4 regions of the Streptomyces sp. NPDC096079 genome follow, and region 1 is predicted to be linked to each of the others. Evidence: riboswitches for the same ligand, from Rfam matches in the RefSeq annotation. Region 1 holds a riboswitch; each other region holds the start of a gene.
What was found. A riboswitch is a leader RNA that binds a small molecule or an ion and turns the genes downstream of it on or off. The one in region 1 is predicted to bind cyclic di-AMP.

Region 1 (4,252 bases):
GCTGGACCACCTCAAGGGCCAGGACGTCGTGGTCCTCGGGCTCCCCCGGGGCGGCGTGCCGGTGGCGGTGGAGGTCGCCGAGGCCCTCGACGCGCCGCTCGACATCTGTCTCGTGCGGAAACTGGGGGTGCCCCACCAGCCGGAGCTCGCGATGGGGGCGCTCGGCGAGGGCGGCGTGCGGGTCCTCAACGAGCGCGTGCTCCGCGAGGCCCGTGTGGGCGACCGCGACCTCGCGGCGGTGGAGGAGCGGGAGCACGCCGAACTCGACCAGCGTGGCCTGCGCTACCGGGGCAGCCGGCCCTCCGTGCCGCTCGACGGGCGGACGGTCGTCGTGGTCGACGACGGGCTGGCCACGGGCGCCACGGCACTGGCGGCCTGCCGGGTGGTACGGGCCAGGGGTGCCGCCCGGATCGTCCTCGCCGTCCCGGTGGCACCGCGCGGCTGGACCACGCGCCTCGGCGGCGAGGCCGACGAGACGGTGAGCGTGCACGCGCCGGAGTTGTTCTTCGCGATCGGGCAGTTCTACCGGGACTTCTCACAGACCCCGGACGCCGAGGTCGTCGCCTGTCTGGAGCGGAACCGGACGGCGCGCGTCCCGGTCGTCCGGGACACGGACGTCAGGATCCCGGTCGGCGGCGTCCGCCTCGGCGGGCGGCTGGCGGTTCCCGAGGACGCGCGAGGCGTCGTGCTGTTCGCCCACGGCAGCGGCAGCAGCCGCCACAGTCCGCGGAACCGGGCGGTGGCCGCGGCGCTGCATCGGGCGGGCCTGGGGACGCTGCTGTTCGACCTGCTGACGGAGGCGGAGGCGACGGACCGGGCGCACGTCTTCGACACCCCGCTCCTGGCCGGGCGGCTCGCCGGGGCCACGGAGTGGCTGGCGGCGCGGCCCGAGAGCACCGGTCTTCCGCTGGGGTACTTCGGCGCGAGCACGGGTGCCGCCGCCGCGCTGTGGGCGGCGGGCGATCCCGCGTCCCCGGTGAGCGCCGTCGTCTCGCGCGGCGGCCGGCCGGACCTGGCGGCCGAGCACCTGGCCCGGGTGCGCGCTCCGACGCTCCTGGTGGTGGGCGGCGCGGACGCGCTGGTCCTGGATCTCAACCGGCGTGCCCTGGCGCTGCTGCGCTGTGAGAACAGGCTGGCCGTCGTGGGGGGCGCCGGGCACCTCTTCGAGGAACCCGGCGCCCTGGAGGAGGTGGCGGACCTCGCCACCTCCTGGTTCGCCGGTCACTTCCGGCGGCGGGCGGTCAGTACGCCGAGTTGACGTTGTCGATGGAGCCGTAGCGGTCGGCCGCGTAGTTGCAGGCGGCGGTGATGTTGGCGACCGGGTCGAACAGGTCCAGGGACGTGCCGGGCACGTGGTAGGCGAGGAAGGTCGGCTCGATGACCTGGAGCAGGCCCTTCGAGGGGGTGCCGGCGGCGGCGTTGGAGTCCCAGAGGTTGATGGCCTGGGGGTTGCCGGAGGACTCGCGCATGATGTTGCGGTGGATCCCGTCGTAGGACCCGGGGATGCCCCGCTGGCCCATGATGGCCAGCGACTCGCGGATCCAGCCGTCGAGGTTGTCCGCGTAGTTGGTGGCGGCGGCCGGGGCAGCCTTGACGGCGGAGGGGAGGGCGACGGCGGGTGCGGCCGCGGCGGCGGACGAGCCGGTCCCGGTGGCCACGGCGGGGGCGGCCGAGCGGTGCGCGGAGCGGTTCGCCCGCTCGGTCGCGGCGGACTTCTTCGCCTTGGCGGGCGCGGCCTTCGCGGAATCCAGACGAATCGTCAGTTCAAGGCCGGGGCGAATGAGTGACGGATTGTCACCCACGGCGGTCTTGTTCGTCTGGTAAAGGCTCTTCCAGCCGCCCTGAATTCCCTTCTTGTGGGCGATCAGGGAAAGCGAGTCGCCGCTCACCACGGTGTAGGTGTGCGTGGCGGCGGGGGCCTTGGCCGTGACTGCCACGGCGGGCGCCTTGACGGCGATCTGCGGGGCGGCGGACACGGGCGCCGCACTGGCGACGGCCGAGGCGATGAGCGGCAGGGTCAGCGCGGCGCCACCGGTGCCGACCAGGGCGAGGCCGCGGGAGACGTGGCCGAGGCGGGGACGGCGGTGCTTACCGTGAGCAGGCATGACGGGTTTCCTCTCCGGCGCCTGCGGGGTGAGCTGTCGGGTTCGGACGGGAGATGTCCGGCCGCGCGCACGCGGCTTCACCCCGAGCCGTTCCGGAGTGCGGAACGGCGTATTCGTGGGTCCCCCGCTCCTGCCGTCGGGTGAAAAGGGAGGTGTGCCGAGCGGCGGCAGGATTGGGCGTTCCGCTCGAATGGAGGTGACCGTAGGCCAGTAATGCGACGGATAACAAGAGGAGTGGATGCCGGGTATCCGGAAATGGATCACGGAATTCGGGTAATTCAAGATCGATGCCGCTCGGGCGGTGTCGAACTTCCTTGTCCGGTACGGGCTCGGCGGAGAGCGCGCGAGGGACCGGGGGTGGTTGAGTGAGTCGCGTCACCAGGGTCGTAATGTCCGAATATGCTCTGTAATTCCGAGGTGGGTAAATAGGGGGGAAATCCCCTCGATGGGGTGTTCGCGCGGCGACTCTCCCGGGGCTCGTAAAAGTGGCAAAAGGGACATTTATCTTGAAAGATGGAGGAAGTCGACCCAGGAGCCGCTCCCATGCCGCCTTCCCCCGCCCTGCTCAACCCCGACGGCCTCGATCGCGAGGCGGCCGCGCTCTTCGAGAGCGCCACCTGGCAGCGGATCGTCACGGACTGGACCGCCACCGAGGAGCCGTCACCGGCGGAGGAGGGCTGGCGGAAGCTGCTCAGCGTGCCGGTCGACCGCCTCGTGGCCGACGCGCTCGCCGCACTCCCGCCGGGGCTGCCCACCGAGCGGCGTCTCCCGGGACGGCTCGGAGCCGTACTGCCGGACCGGCTGCACTCCTGGCGGCGCCTCGGGCAGGCCGAGCTGCGCCCCTCGGTCCACCTCGGCTACGCGCGCCTGGTACTGACGGAGTGGGGCTGGCAGAACGCCCCGTACAAGCTGCGCGACGCACGGGGGGCCCGGTGCGTCTGCGGGGCCCTCCTCGCCGCCCATCGCCTCGGCTACGGGGGCGCGGACACCATGCACGAGGCGGCCGCCTGGATCATGACCGAACTCCGCTCGCGCGGCTGGCACGACCTGATCGGGCCCTGGAACCGGGCCCCGGGCCGGACCGCCGCCGACGCGGTGGCGCTGCTCGACGCCACGGTCCGCCGCGCCGCGCACGCCGGCCGCTGACGCCGCGCCCGGAGCCGGGCGGCGACCGGAGGGCCGCCGCCCGGCACGCGGGGCGGGGGATCAGCCGCTGACGCTCGCGGCACCGGTCTCGATGTGGCCGGTGTACCGGCGCGACCAGGTCCCGTCGATGTCGGCGAGGATCGTGAAGTCGTACCAGCCGCCGTTGTACGCCACCGCGTTGAAGAAGTCCTCGCGGCTGGAGTTCGCCGGCACGGTGTACGTCCACGGGCCGTCGGAACGGTAGGCGTTCGAGCGGACGGTGAAGGTGACCGCCTTGGCCGAGGCGTTGGCCATCCGGAAGTAGACCGCGGTCTTCCCGGTGCCGGGCTCCTTGGCGTACCGCGCGGCGACCTCGATGTCCTTGCCCGCCTTGGAGGCGTCCCCGATGAACCGCCGCAGGAACCGGTTGGGGCCCATCATCGAGATGTCGTACTTCCCCGAGCCCGATCCCAGGCCGATGTTGAAGTAGTCCGTGGCCGTGCCGCCCGGGTCGACGGTGTACTGCCAGGCCGCCGTGTCCCGGTGCTGGTGCGGGTGGATCGAGAAGTGCGCCGGGCGCTTTGCCTCGTCGCCCTGGTTGGTCATCGAGAACCAGGCCAGGATCTTGCCGGCGGCGCCGAACTCGAAGCGGTCGAGGTTGCCGTTGACCTGGTACGGCAGGGCGCGCGCCGGCCGGGTGCCGGACTCCTGTGCGGGCAGCGCGTTGTTCTGCGGGGCCGGGTTCGGCAGCGGGCCGCAGGTGGCCTGTCCGATCACCTTCGCCGTGGAGGGGAGACCGGACGGCACTCCGTACACCGGGTTGGCGAAGTCGAAGACCCCGGTCAGGTCACCCGTGACCTTCCGGCGCCAGTCGCTGATGTTCGGACAGGTGGCGGGGTTGCCGAGGGCCGCCGTCCAGGTCTCCATGAACCGCAGCACGGAGGTGTGGTCGAAGACCTCGGAACTCACCCAGCCACCCCGAGTCCACGGGGACATGACAATCATCGGGACGCGGAAGCCGA
Region 2 (4,252 bases), on a different contig from region 1:
CCACTACGGGCTCTACAACACGGTCTGCGGGATCGGCATCACCCTCGGGAACCTGGGGACGGGCGCGCTCCTCGACGTCACCGGCTGGTCGGCGGCGCCGTGGCTCGTGCTGTGCGCCGTGGGCCTGCTGTGCGCGGCGGCGATGGCGCTGCTCGGCCGGGGCGGGCGGCTGGCGGAGGACGCGCCGGAGGAGGGCGCGTCGGCGGGCTGAGGCCGTCCCGGGCGGCCGGGTCCGTACGCCACTCGGCCCCGTGGGAGTCGCCGCCCCCGGCGGCGGCGGCCACCCTGGGAGGGCGCGGTGCGGACCGCGGCCGGTCGGACCGGGCAGGAGAGCACAGGTGGGGCACCCCCTAGGAGCGGCGGGCGGCGGACGGCGGGGCGGCGGGGGCCGTGCCGACTACGGCGGCGCCCGGCGGTTCATCCGCGCGCTGCCGCCGCTGATCATCGTGGGCGGTGTCGCCTTCGACGTGGCGACCCCGCCCGAGTACACGGCGGCGCCGCTCTTCTCCGCCGCCCCGCTGATCGCCGCGCCCTTCTTCTCCACCCTCACCACCCTGCTCACCGGGATCGCCGCCGTCTGCGCCTCGGTGGGCCTGCACGCCTACAACGGGACCGTCGACGAGGTCGCGGCGCTCACGGAGACCCTGACCGTCCTCACCGTCTCCGCGCTCGCCCTGCTCATCAACCGGGTGGTGCGGCGCAGCGGTGAGCGGCTCGCCTCGGCGCGGGTCATCGCGGAGACCGCGCAGAAGGCGGTGCTGCCGACGCCCGCCGAGCGGATCGGCGGGCTCCAGTGCGCGGCGCGGTACGAGGCGGCACAGGCCGACGCGTTCATCGGCGGCGACCTGTTCGCCGTGCAGGACACCCCGCACGGGGTACGGCTGGTGGTCGGGGACGTCCGGGGCAAGGGGATGGACGCGGTCGAGGCCGTCGCCGTCGTCATCGGCGCCTTCCGGGAGGCGGCCGAGCAGGAGCGGAACCTGGAGGGCGTGGCGCTGCGCCTGGAACGGGCGCTGACCCGGGAGGGCACCCGGCGGGACGGGCTCGACGCCTTCGAGGGGTTCACCACCGCCGTGCTGGCCGAGATCCCGCGCGCCGACGGGAGCGGGACCTTCGGCGGTTTCGTACGGGTCGTCAACCGGGGTCATCCGCCGCCGCTGATGCTGTACGCGGACGGGCGGCTCGACGCGCTGGAGCCGGGGGAGGCGGCGCTGCCGCTCGGCATGGGGGAGCTGGCGCAGTGGCCGGACCGGGCGGAGGCGCGGCCGTTCCCGCCGGGCACGACGCTGCTGTTCTACACGGACGGCCTCTCGGAGGCGCGGAACGCGCAGGGCGTCTTCTACGATCCGGCGGCCCGGCTCGCCGGGCGGATCTTCCCCGGGCCCGAGGAACTGCTCGACGCGCTCGTGGACGACGTACGGCTCCACACGGGCGGCGGGGCGACCGACGACATGGCGTTGCTGGCCGTGAGCCGCCCGGCGGCGGGGCAGCCGGAGCGGCGTCGGACGATGCCGGTGGTGCCGCCGGGCGGGCCCCGTCACCAGGCGTAGTCGGAGGGTGTCACTGCGATAACAATTGACATAACGTCAGATCGCGAGGGTTGGGCGAGCCCGTTCTGAACGGGGGTCAAGTCGGACCATTACCTCCCAATTCAATGAATGATCAAGGGGGACGGCTTGGAATCGGGACCCCCTGTCTATTAACGTTCGATAACGCAGCGCGGTCGTCCCAGCCGTCGCAAGAGGCGGCACCGTGCGCACGCGCCGAATCCTGAAAAGGAACCGGGGAACCACCACTTGGGGTGAATCGGGCCCCTTCGCACCCGTGCGGACCACGCACCCGTGCGGTCGAGCCCGTAGGAGACCTTCCTGCTCCGAACCCGTCAGCTAACCCGGTAGGCGAGAAGGAAGGAAAGGAGCGCGCCTCCGTGGCGTCCAACACCCCCGCACCCGAAGCCCCCTTCGATGCCTTCGGTGGCGGTGCGGGTCCCGCCGCCCCGGACACCGAGTGGAACCCCACCGAGGGCTCCCTCCGCGCCGAGGGCCGCTCCGGCGGCCGGCACCGGGTCGTCAAGCAGCGCTCCAACTTCGCCCGCTCCTCCACCGTCCTCGGCGTCGGCGTGATCGCGGCCGTCGGCGCGGGCGGCCTCGCCACCGCGCAGGAGAAGCCCCCGGTCGCCATATCGCTCCCGGACCTCCCGGACCTCGACCTGCCGGACGCCCACGACCTCCCCGGCGTCGGCGACCTGCTCCCCGAGGAGCACAGCGAGCCCGTCAGCGAGGCCCGCGCCAACCCGAACCCGCTCACCGCCGCCGCCTACACCACGGCCGACGAGAGCACCGAGCAGGCCGCCGCCGCCCCCGCCGCGGGCGAGGCCCTGCGCGCCCGCATCCTCCAGCAGGCCGAGCAGCAGCAGGCCTCCGCCGACGCCGCCGAGAAGGCCGCGGCGGAGAAGGCGGCGGCGGAGAAGGCCGCCGCCGAGGCCGTGGCCAAGGAGGCCGCCGCGCAGAAGGCCGCCGCCGAGGCGAAGGCGAAGGCCGAGGCGGAGGCCAAGGCCAAGGCGGAAGCGGCGGCCAAGGCGAAGGCCGAGGCCGAGCGCCTCGCCAAGCTCGCCGCCAGCTACTCGCTGCCGGTCTCCTCGTACAGCCTCACCGCCACCTACATGCAGTCCGGCTCCATGTGGTCCTCCGGCTACCACACCGGCCTCGACTTCGCCGCCCCCACGGGCACCCCGCTCAAGGCCGTCCACGGCGCGACCGTCAAGTCGGCGGGCTGGTCCGGCTCCTACGGCTACCGGATCGTCCTGGAGCTGGAGGACGGCACCGAGGTCTGGTACTGCCACCTCTCGTCCATGCTGGTCGGCGCGGGCCAGACCGTGGGCACCGGCGAGACCATCGGCCGCGTCGGCGCCACCGGCAACGTCACCGGCGCCCACCTCCACATGGAGGTCCACACGCCCGGCGGCGACGGCATCGACCCGGCGGACTGGCTCCGCTCCAAGGGCCTCAGCCTCTGACCCCACCCGGAATAGGCCCGGCGGCGGGAGCGGTTGATCCACACATGACCACTCTCCGCCCGCTGGGCAGCTCCGACCTGCACGTCTTCCCCCTCGCCCTGGGCGGCAACGTCTTCGGCTGGACCGCCGACGAGGCCCAGTCCTTCGCCGTCCTCGACGCCTACGCCGCCGCCGGCGGCAACTTCGTCGACTCCGCCGACGTCTACTCCGCCTGGGCCGAGGGCAACGAGGGCGGCGAGTCCGAGACCGTCATCGGCCGCTGGCTCGCCTCCCGGGGCAACCGCTCCGACATCGTCGTCGCCACCAAGGTCGGCGCCCACCCCCACTTCAAGGGCCTGTCCGCCACCACCATCAAGGCGGGCGCGGAGGAGTCCCTCCGCCGCCTCGGCACCGACCACATCGACCTGTACTACACCCACTTCGACGACGAGTCCGTCCCCGTCGAGGAGATCGTCACCGCCCTCGACCAGCTGGTGAAGGACGGCAAGGTGCGCGCCGTCGCCGCCTCCAACATCTCCCCGGAGCGGCTCCGCGCCTCCCTCGACTTCGCCGAGGCCGAGGGCCTCGCCCGGTACGTCGCCCTCCAGCCGCACTACAACCTGGTCTCCCGCGACACCTACGAGGGCCCGCTCCTGGAGACCGTCGAGCGGGCCGGGCTCTCCGCCGTCCCGTACTACGGCCTCGCGGCGGGCTTCCTCACCGGCAAGTACCGCCCCGGCGCCACCGTCGACAGCGTCCGGGCCTCCGGGGCCGCCGGCCACCTGGACACCGAGCGGGGCCGGGCCGTGCTCTCCGCCCTCGACGCGGTCGCCGAGGCGCACGGCGCGGAGCTCGCCACCGTCGCCCTCGCCTGGCTCGCAGCCCGCCCGACCGTCGCCGCGCCGATCGCCTCGGCCCGCACGGTCGAGCAGCTCCCCGCCCTGGTGGCGGCCGCCGACCTGGAACTGACGGAGGAGGAGCTGACGCTGCTGACGGAGGCGTCGGCGCACTAGGCCTGGCAGTTCCCGTCGGATCAGGCCCCTAGTGCTGTGACCGGAAAGGTTCACCGGGTCGCGACGCCCGGCACGGCACCTCGCCGCGTTGTCGGCCCTCGCGAGTACGTCCAGTACGAGCCGAGGCCCTCCGCCTTGCGATGCACCGCACCGGACGCCGCGACCCGGCAAACCTTTCCGGCCACAGCACTAGCTGCGGTACGGGTTGTAGCCCTCGTAGTCCAGGTACTGCGGCGGTGCCCAG
Region 3 (4,252 bases), on a different contig from region 1:
GGCGATCATGAACTCCTGGATGTCCACGTTGGAGTCGGCGTGCGACCCACCGTTGAGGATGTTCATCATCGGAACGGGCAGCAGGTGCGCGTTCGGGCCGCCCAGGTAGCGGAAGAGGGGGAGGTCGCTGGCCTCGGAGGCGGCGTGCGCGACGGCGAGGGAGACGCCGAGGATGGCGTTGGCGCCGAGCGAGCCCTTGTTCTCCGTGGCGTCCAGGTCGAACATGGCCTGGTCGATCAGGCGCTGCTCGGTGGCGTCGTAGCCGACGAGCTCCGGGCCGATCTGCTCGATGACGGCGAGGACGGCCTTCTCGACACCCTTGCCCTGGTAGCGGTTCGGGTCACCGTCGCGAAGCTCGATGGCCTCGAACGCACCGGTGGAGGCGCCGGACGGAACGGCAGCACGGCCGGTGCTGCCGTCGTCGAGGCCGACCTCGACCTCGACCGTGGGGTTGCCTCGGGAGTCCAGGATTTCCCGGGCTACGACGACGTCGATGGACGGCACGAGCATCTCCTTCTGGGATGTGACGCGGGATGTGACGCAAGGTCGGTGCAGGGTCGCTCGGCCTTGCGACAAGAGCCTAACCGGCTCGGGGGCTCCCGCCCGCCGTGCGCCCGCCCGCTGGGACGAAAAAGGACCCAAGGGCACGCATTGCGGGACGAAGGACCCCAGATCTACTGGACGGTAACCATGAGGTCCCCCAGGAACAAGGAGGCGGGTCCTCCTTAAAAGGGGGAACCCCGGTCCGGCGCGCACGGGGGAAGGGCGCGCCGGACCGGGGTGGTCACCGCGGGAGGGTCGTCGGGGCCGCGTGAGCCGCCGGACTCACGCGAGCCGCCGGGCTCACTTCAGGTGGAGCTGCTGACCCGGGTAGATGAGGTCGGCGTTCTCGACGACGTCCTTGTTCAGCTCGAAGAGCTTGGCCCAGCCGCCCTTGACGCCGTGCGCCTGGGCGATCTTGCTGAGGGTGTCGCCGGTGACGACCTTGTACTCGCCGTCACCCTTCTTGACCGTCTTGCCGGTGGGCGTGGTGACGGTCTTCTTGGCGGTGGCCTTCGGGGCCTGGCGCTGCTCGCTGCGGGTGGTCGGCTGCTCGGCGCGACGCTCCTGCGGCTTGGGGGCGGCCTCCTGCTTCGGGGCGGCCTCCTGCTTCGGGGCGCTCTCGGCGGCGCCGCCGTCGTAGGCGGCGCTGGAGAGGCCGACGCCGCAGCTCGGCCAGGCACCCTTGCCCTGGCCCGCGAGGACCTTCTCGGCGACGGAGATCTGCTGGGCCTTGGACGCCATGTCGGCGCGCGGGGCGTAGGCGGTGCCACCGAAGGCGGCCCAGGTGGAGTTGGTGAACTGCAGGCCGCCGTAGAAGCCGTTGCCGGTGTTGATGGACCAGTTGCCGCCGGACTCGCACTGGGCGACGGTGTCCCACTCGGCGGTGGTGGCGGCCGAGGCGGTGCCCGCGGTCAGCAGCGGGGCGGCGACGGCGACACCGGTGACGCCGACGAGCGTGGCGACCTGGGTGGCCTTGGAGGGACGACGGTGTTTGCCCTTGGCGGAAAACAGCATGGGGATTCTCCTCACCGACGCCTGTGAGGTGAGCTGTCGGGTTCGGGCCGGAAAGTTGCCCGGCCGCGTGTCCTAGCACGCGGCTTCACCCCAAGCCGGTCGTCGGCCGTCTGTCTCGACGGCCGGGGCCGGCACTTACCTTGGGTCCCCCACTCCTGCCTTCGGCGCTTGCGCGACGACTGTTCCCATCGGCCGACGGCAGGATTCGGCGTTTCGGTCGACGGGGCCCGCGGTGGCGAGCGGTGACGACCGTAGACACAGACCCACCGGAAGTTCAAAGAGGCCCATTGCGGAAATATCGCCCCTGCTTGCCCTCCGGTGGGCGGTGTTTGTGCAGGTGAGAGGTGACGGGAGCAAAGTTTGCGGACGTGACACGCCAGTTGGGGCGAAGAGACCCATGTCTCACTTGCCCAGAACCGGACATAACCCCGCGAACTATTCGGCCGCCGCCACCGAACCCGGCGTCAGATCGAGGCTCTGACCAGGCAGGATGAGGTCCGGATCGAGGCCCACCGTCTGCCGGTTGGCGTCATAGAGGGCGGTCCAGCCTCCGGGGAGTTCGTTCTCCTGCGCAATGCCGGACAGACTGTCACCCGGCTGCACGGTGTACTCGCCCGAAGTGCCCTGACTGTCCGTTGCGCCCGATTCCTTCGTCCCGTCAGTCACCGGCGTGGCGTCGACTTCCCCCGTGGACTTGTCCGTATTCGAGGCGTGTCGACCCGATTCAGCCGATCCGCCCGACTCGCCGGACTCCTCCGGTGCGGCCTCACCCCGGTGCTTGCCGGTGCCGGGTGTGGCCGACGGCGTGTCACCCTTCGACACGTCAGAAGAATCCGGCGTACCGGGCGTAACGGACGCGTCCGGGGCCACCGGGGTGGTGGGCGCGGTCGGTGCCGACGGGGTGGCGGAGGTCACCGGAGCGCTCGGAACGACCGGCGTGGCCGGCGCCACCGGCGTCGCGGACGCGGCGGACCGCTGCGCCTGCCCGACGGAGCCCTGGGGGGCGGCCGGGGCGTCCGCCGTGCGGTTGGACTCGGGGAGGGGCCCACCGGGGGTCGTGGGGACGGCGGCCGGGCCGGGGTTCACGCCGGTGGCCTTGCCGTCGTTCTTCAGGCCGGCGATCGGGGCACAGGTGGCCCACTCGTCGCTGCCCTTGGCGAGCGCCTTCTCGGCCACCGCGATCTGCTGGGCGCGGCTGGCGAGGTCGGGGCTGGGCGCGTACGCGAGGCCGCCGTTCCGCTCCCAGCTGTCCTGGGTGATCTGGAGGCCGCCGTACATGCCGTTGCCGAAGTTGGCACTCCACTGGCCACCGGACTCGCACTCGGCGACCCGGTCCCAGGTGGCGGCGTCGGCGGCGGAGGCGGATCCGGAGGCCAGCAGCGGCAGTGCCATGGCGGATCCGGTCACGCCCGCGGCGACGACGATGGCGGGGGCCTGACGGGGGCGACGGTGTCGTCCGTTCCCGGAACGCATAGGAGCGCCTTTCGCGTGACGGCTGAGACTGCCGGGAAACGTAGCGGCATTCGAACGCCCGTCACAAGTCGATCGCCCCGCGATCACGTAAAGATCACATTTCTGATGCTCAGTCAGCAGCCAAGACCGGTACGGACGGGGAGAACTCGACCGGAAGCGTGCGCAATCCGCGCATGATGAGCCCTCCGCGCCACCGCAGTTCGGCCGGATCGGCGGCAAGTCGCAGATCCGGCAGGCGAGTCAGGAGCGTCGCGAGCGCCGTCTGCCCTTCGAGACGGGCGAGCGGCGCGCCCAGGCAGTAGTGGATGCCGTGCCCGTACCCGAGGTGCTGGTTGTCGCGCCGGGCGAGGTCGAGCACGTCCGGACCGTCGAAGCGCTCCGGGTCCCGGTCGGCGGCGGCGAGCACCACGAGCACCGGGTCGCCGGCCGGGATCTCCTGTCCGCCGATGGTCAGCGCCCGTGTCGCGTAACGCCAGGTCGCCATCTCCACGGGCCCGTCGAACCGCAGCAGCTCCTCGACGCCGGTCTCCAGGAGTCCGGTCTCCCCGGCGGCGAGGGACTCCTGGAGCAGCGCCCGCTGCTCCGGATGCCGGAGAAGGGCGTAAAGTCCGTTACCGACCAGATTCACGGTCGTCTCGAAGCCGGCGAACAGCAGGATGAAGGCCATCGCGGCGGCCTCGTTCTCGGTGAGGTGCTCGCCGTGGTCGGAGGCCTTGATGAGCCCCGAGATCAGGTCGTCCCCCGGCTCCCCCCGCTTGCGGTGGATCAGCTCGGCGAGATAGCCGCGCATCTTCTTCACCGACCGGGCGACCCCACCGCGCGGCCCGCCGCCGTGCCGGATCATCATCCCGGCCCAGTCCCGGAAGTCGTCCTGGTCCTCCGGCGGCACCCCGAGCAGGTCGCAGATCGCGTAGATCGGCAGGGGGAAGGCGAACTCGTGGATGAGGTCGGCGCTGCCCCGCTCCACGAACCCGTCGATGAGCCGGTCCGTCAGCTCCTGCACGCGCGGCGTGAACTCGGCGACCCGGCGCGGGGTGAACGCCTTCGACACGAGGCGGCGCAGCCGGGTGTGGTCCGGCGGGTCGATGTTGAGCAGATGCGTCATCAGCTCGGCCTTGCGCTCGCCCGGGATGCCCGTCTTCCCCTTCGCGTGCGGGGACTCGTCGTGGTGCGCGGGGTTCTTGGAGAGCCGCTGGTCGGCGAGGGCCTGCCGGGCGTCCGC
Region 4 (4,252 bases), on a different contig from region 1:
CCCGGCCCACGACGGCAAGCCCGAGCCGCGCTCCGGCGAGCTGCCCGAGGTCATCGGGGAGCAGCTCCGCGAGGTCGTCGAGGAGGAGGTCCCGGCGCGTGCGCTGATGGCCGCCTACCGGCTGCCGCACGACGGCACGCGCGCGTGCGACGCCGCCGACCTCGCCCTGACGGTCCTGGGCGGCGGGGAGTCCTCCCGCCTGCACAACCGTCTGGTCCGCCGCGACCGCACGGCCGTCGCCGCCGGCTTCGGTCTGCTGCGGCTGGCCGGCGCCCCCTCGCTCGGCTGGCTGGACGTCAAGACCTCCGGCGGCGTCGAGGTCCCGCAGATCGAGGCGGCCGTCGACGAGGAGCTCGCCCGGTTCGCCGCCGAGGGCCCCACGGCCGAGGAGATGGAGCGCGCGCAGGCCCAGTTGGAGCGCGAGTGGCTGGACCGGCTCGGCACCGTCGCGGGCCGCGCGGACGAACTGTGCCGGTTCGCCGTGCTGTTCGGCGACCCGCAGCTCGCCCTGACGGCCGTCGACCGGGTCCTGGAGGTCACCGCCGACGAGGTGCGGGAGGTCGCCGCGGCGAAGCTGCGCCCCGACAACCGCGCGGTGCTCGTGTACGAGCCCCTGGCGACCGAGCAGAGCGACAGCGCCGACGGCGATGACGAAGAGGGAGCGGACCAGTGACCGACGCCGCCGTGTCTTTGACGAGCATGGACTTCCACCCGCAGCCCGAGGCGGGCACCGCGAAGCCGTGGGCCTTCCCGGCACCGGACCGCGGGAAGCTGGACAACGGTCTGACCGTGCTCACCAGCCACCGCCCCGGCCAGCAGGTCGTCGCCGTGGAGATCTTCCTGCCCGCCCCGCTGGACGCCGAGCCCGCCGGGCTCGACGGCGTCGCCACGATCATGGCCCGAGCGCTCTCCGAGGGCACCGACCAGCACAGCGCCGAGGAGTTCGCGGCCGAGCTGGAGCGCTGCGGCGCCACGCTCGACGCGCACGCCGACCACCCGGGCGTACGGGTCTCCCTGGAGGTCCCCGTCTCCCGGCTGCCCAAGGCGCTCGGGCTGCTCTCCGAGGCGCTGATCGCCCCCGCGTTCCTGGACACCGAGGTCGAGCGCCTGGTGCGCAACCGCCTCGACGAGATCCCGCACGAGACGGCCAACCCGGGCCGTCGCGCCGCCAAGCAGCTCTCCAAGGAGCTGTTCCCGGCCGAGTCCCGGATGTCCCGGCCGCGCCAGGGCACCGAGGAGACCGTCGCCGCGATCGACGCCGCCGCCGTCCGCGCCTTCTTCGAGGCGCACCTCCGGCCCGGCACGGCCACCGCCGTGGTCGTCGGCGACCTGACCGGGGTCGACCTCGACAAGGTCCTCGCCGAGACGCTGGGCGCCTGGACGGCTGAGCCGGCCGAGCCGCTCCCGATGCCGCCGATCACCGCCGACGACACCGGACGGGTCGTCATCGTGGACCGTCCGGGCGCCGTGCAGACGCAGCTGCTGATCGGCCGGATCGGCCCCGACCGGCACGACCGCGTCTGGCCGGCCCAGGTCCTCGGCACGTACTGCCTCGGCGGCACCCTGACCTCGCGTCTGGACCGGGTCCTGCGCGAGGAGAAGGGCTACACGTACGGCGTGCGGGCCTTCGGTCAGGTGCTCCGCTCGGACGCCGCGGGGAACGGCGCCTCGATGCTCGCCATCAGCGGATCCGTCGACACCCCGAACACGGGTCCGGCGCTCGAGGACCTGTGGAAGGTGCTGCGCACGCTCGCCGCCGAGGGGCTCACCGACGCCGAGCGCGAGACGGCCGTGCAGAACCTGGTGGGCGTGGCCCCCCTCAAGTACGAGACGGCCGCCTCGGTCGCCGGGACGCTCGCCGACCAGGTGGAGCAGCACCTTCCGGACGACTACCAGGCGCAGTTGTACGCGCGCCTGGCCGAGACGGGCACGGTCGAGGCGACGGCCGCCGTGGTCAGCGCCTTCCCGGTGGACCGGCTCGTGACCGTGCTCGTCGGCGACGCGGCGCAGATCGCGGAGCCCGTGCGGGGTCTGGGCATCGGTGAAGTGACCGTCGTGACCGGCTGATTCAGGCCGCAGCGCGACAACGACAGGACCCCGACGGCATGTTTCGTCGGGGTCCTCCGCTTTGTCCGTATTGAGGTCAAGATGATCTTTTGCCCTGTGGCATGTCTTACAAAAAGCGTGTCCGGTTGGTGATTGAAAGACGATCCGCATAGCGTCGGGGCGACTGTTCGTCAGTTGCACGTGCCGCAGCCGCGGCATCGGACAGTCATCGCCGAGTCCCCGTCAGGCGCGAGCCTGGGGAGCCGGGGACCCACACGCAGTCCCTGGGGTGAATCGGGCGGCCTTCGTCTTGACGGAGGGGCCCGTAGGAGACCTTCCTGCTCCGAACCCGTCAGCTAACCCGGTAGGCGAGAGGGAAGGAAAGGATCAGCCACTACATGGCGTTCACCCGTGCCACCGGGAAGCATCGTGGTCCGAGCCGGATGGCGCGCCGCAGCGTGGGCATCGCCGGCGTCGCGACGCTCGCCACCACCGGCGTCATCGGAACCCTCGCCTCCCCGGCGCTCGCCGCCGACACGGACCACCGCTCCGTCGAGGACACCGGCCTGACCCAGGTCATCACCGAGGACTCCCTCGTGGACCGGATCAACGCCCAGGCCACCGCCCAGGAGCAGGAGGCCGTCGAGGCCATCGCCAAGGCGAAGGCCAAGGCCGAGGCGAAGCGCAAGGCGGACGCCCGCGCCAAGGAGATCCGGCTGGAGCGTGAGCGTGCCGCCCGCGAGGCCGAGCGCCGCCGCCTGGCCTCCTTCCAGCTCCCCGTCGCCGGCTCGTACGTCTCCACCGGCTACAAGACCGGTGGCTCCCTCTGGTCCTCCGGCAGCCACTCCGGCGTCGACTTCCACGCCGCCTACGGCACCCGGGTCGTCTCCGTCGGCTCCGGCACCGTCGTCGAGGCCGGCTGGGGCGGCGCGTACGGCAACAACATCGTCATCCGGATGAACGACGGCACGTACACCCAGTACGGACACCTGTCCTCCATCGGGGTCTACGTCGGCCAGACCGTCGAGCCGGGCCAGCAGATAGGCGTCTCCGGCTCGACCGGCAACTCCACCGGCCCGCACCTGCACTTCGAGGCGCGCACGAGCCCCGAGTACGGCTCCGACATCAACCCGGTCGCGTACCTCCGCGCCCGCGGCGTCACCGTCTGACCCGTACCGCATCTTCGCGGAGCGACTCGCAAAAGCCCCGGCTCGTACTGAGCCGGGGCTTTTCGTCGACCGGAACGGCCAAAATACAGCCATGGATTCCATCGGGGCATCGGAAATTCCGGCGGGCTGCCATAGAGTCGAAGATCGGGCGCAGAACAGGCGCCGATGGAATGGACTCGCGCGGACCAAAGCGGAGGTCGGACATGCGCATTCCCGCGCACTCGGTATGCACGGCGATCCGGGACGACATCGTCTCCGGCGTGTTCGAGCGGGGCGGCCGGCTGACCGAGGAGCAACTCGCCCGCCGGTACGGGGTCTCCCGCGTCCCGGTCCGCGAGGCGCTGCGCACCCTGGAGTCCGAGGGGTTCGTCGTCACCCGGCGTCACGCGGGCGCCCATGTCGCCGAGCCCACCGAGCAGGAGGCGGCCGACCTGCTCGACATGCGGGCGCTGCTCGAGCCGCTCGGGGCCGCGCGGGCCGCGCAGCGGCGCACGGAGGCCCACCTCAAGGTGCTGCGCGGCCTGGTCAGGCTGGGGCAGGAGCGGGCCAGGCGGGGCCAGGGCGAGGATCTGCGGTCGCTCGGCGGCTGGTTCCACGAGACGCTCGCGCAGGCTTCGGGGAGCCCGGCCCTGACGGCGCTGCTCACCCAGCTCCGGCACAAGATCGCCTGGACGTACGTCGTGGAGCAGCCCGCCCAGCCGGTCGAGGCCTGGGCCGAGCACGGCGCGATCGTGGACGCCGTGGCGCGCGGCGACGCCGAGCGGGCGAGGAGCCTGACCGCGCTGCACGCGGAGCGCTCGCTGTCCCTGCACCGGCTCAAAAAGCCGGAGCGGGGCCGTGTGAGGGTTTCGCAACATGCCGTCAACACGGCGAGTGCCCGGAATTAACACGCACGCCGTATACAAAGAAATAGGCATTCGGCCGGGGTTTTCGTGCTGCCCGAAAATGGGCCCGACGAGTCCGGGGAATGCGAATGGCCGTGCCCGCCGGAATTCCGGCGGGTCGGGACCAGGGCCCGGCACCTGTCGGTGGATCTG

Region 2: another riboswitch for cyclic di-AMP. It lies ahead of ABTY59_RS36840 (M23 family metallopeptidase); the one in region 1 lies ahead of ABTY59_RS14915 (LysM peptidoglycan-binding domain-containing protein).
Region 3: another riboswitch for cyclic di-AMP. It lies ahead of ABTY59_RS16540 (transglycosylase family protein); the one in region 1 lies ahead of ABTY59_RS14915 (LysM peptidoglycan-binding domain-containing protein).
Region 4: another riboswitch for cyclic di-AMP. It lies ahead of ABTY59_RS11010 (M23 family metallopeptidase); the one in region 1 lies ahead of ABTY59_RS14915 (LysM peptidoglycan-binding domain-containing protein).

The regions. Positions count from the first base shown of each region.
Region 1 is NZ_JBEOST010000006.1:138,954-143,205, forward strand. It holds gene ABTY59_RS14910 (phosphoribosyltransferase family protein) at 1-1,258, shown strand, start outside; gene ABTY59_RS14915 (LysM peptidoglycan-binding domain-containing protein) at 1,242-2,105, opposite strand; cyclic di-AMP (ydaO/yuaA leader) riboswitch at 2,111-2,258, opposite strand; gene ABTY59_RS14920 (DUF6197 family protein) at 2,649-3,251, shown strand; gene ABTY59_RS14925 (phosphocholine-specific phospholipase C) at 3,312-4,252, opposite strand, start outside.
Region 2 is NZ_JBEOST010000040.1:9,087-13,338, forward strand. It holds gene ABTY59_RS36830 (MFS transporter) at 1-211, shown strand, start outside; gene ABTY59_RS36835 (PP2C family protein-serine/threonine phosphatase) at 339-1,550, shown strand; cyclic di-AMP (ydaO/yuaA leader) riboswitch at 1,752-1,916, shown strand; gene ABTY59_RS36840 (M23 family metallopeptidase) at 1,928-3,016, shown strand; gene ABTY59_RS36845 (aldo/keto reductase) at 3,061-4,008, shown strand; gene ABTY59_RS36850 (PrsW family intramembrane metalloprotease) at 4,198-4,252, opposite strand, start outside.
Region 3 is NZ_JBEOST010000007.1:56,164-60,415, forward strand. It holds gene eno (phosphopyruvate hydratase) at 1-504, opposite strand, end outside; gene ABTY59_RS16540 (transglycosylase family protein) at 844-1,557, opposite strand; cyclic di-AMP (ydaO/yuaA leader) riboswitch at 1,561-1,734, opposite strand; gene ABTY59_RS16545 (LysM peptidoglycan-binding domain-containing protein) at 1,993-2,949, opposite strand; gene ABTY59_RS16550 (cytochrome P450 family protein) at 3,140-4,252, opposite strand, start outside.
Region 4 is NZ_JBEOST010000004.1:123,518-127,769, forward strand. It holds gene ABTY59_RS11000 (M16 family metallopeptidase) at 1-673, shown strand, start outside; gene ABTY59_RS11005 (M16 family metallopeptidase) at 670-2,067, shown strand; cyclic di-AMP (ydaO/yuaA leader) riboswitch at 2,267-2,432, shown strand; gene ABTY59_RS11010 (M23 family metallopeptidase) at 2,445-3,215, shown strand; gene ABTY59_RS11015 (GntR family transcriptional regulator) at 3,419-4,102, shown strand.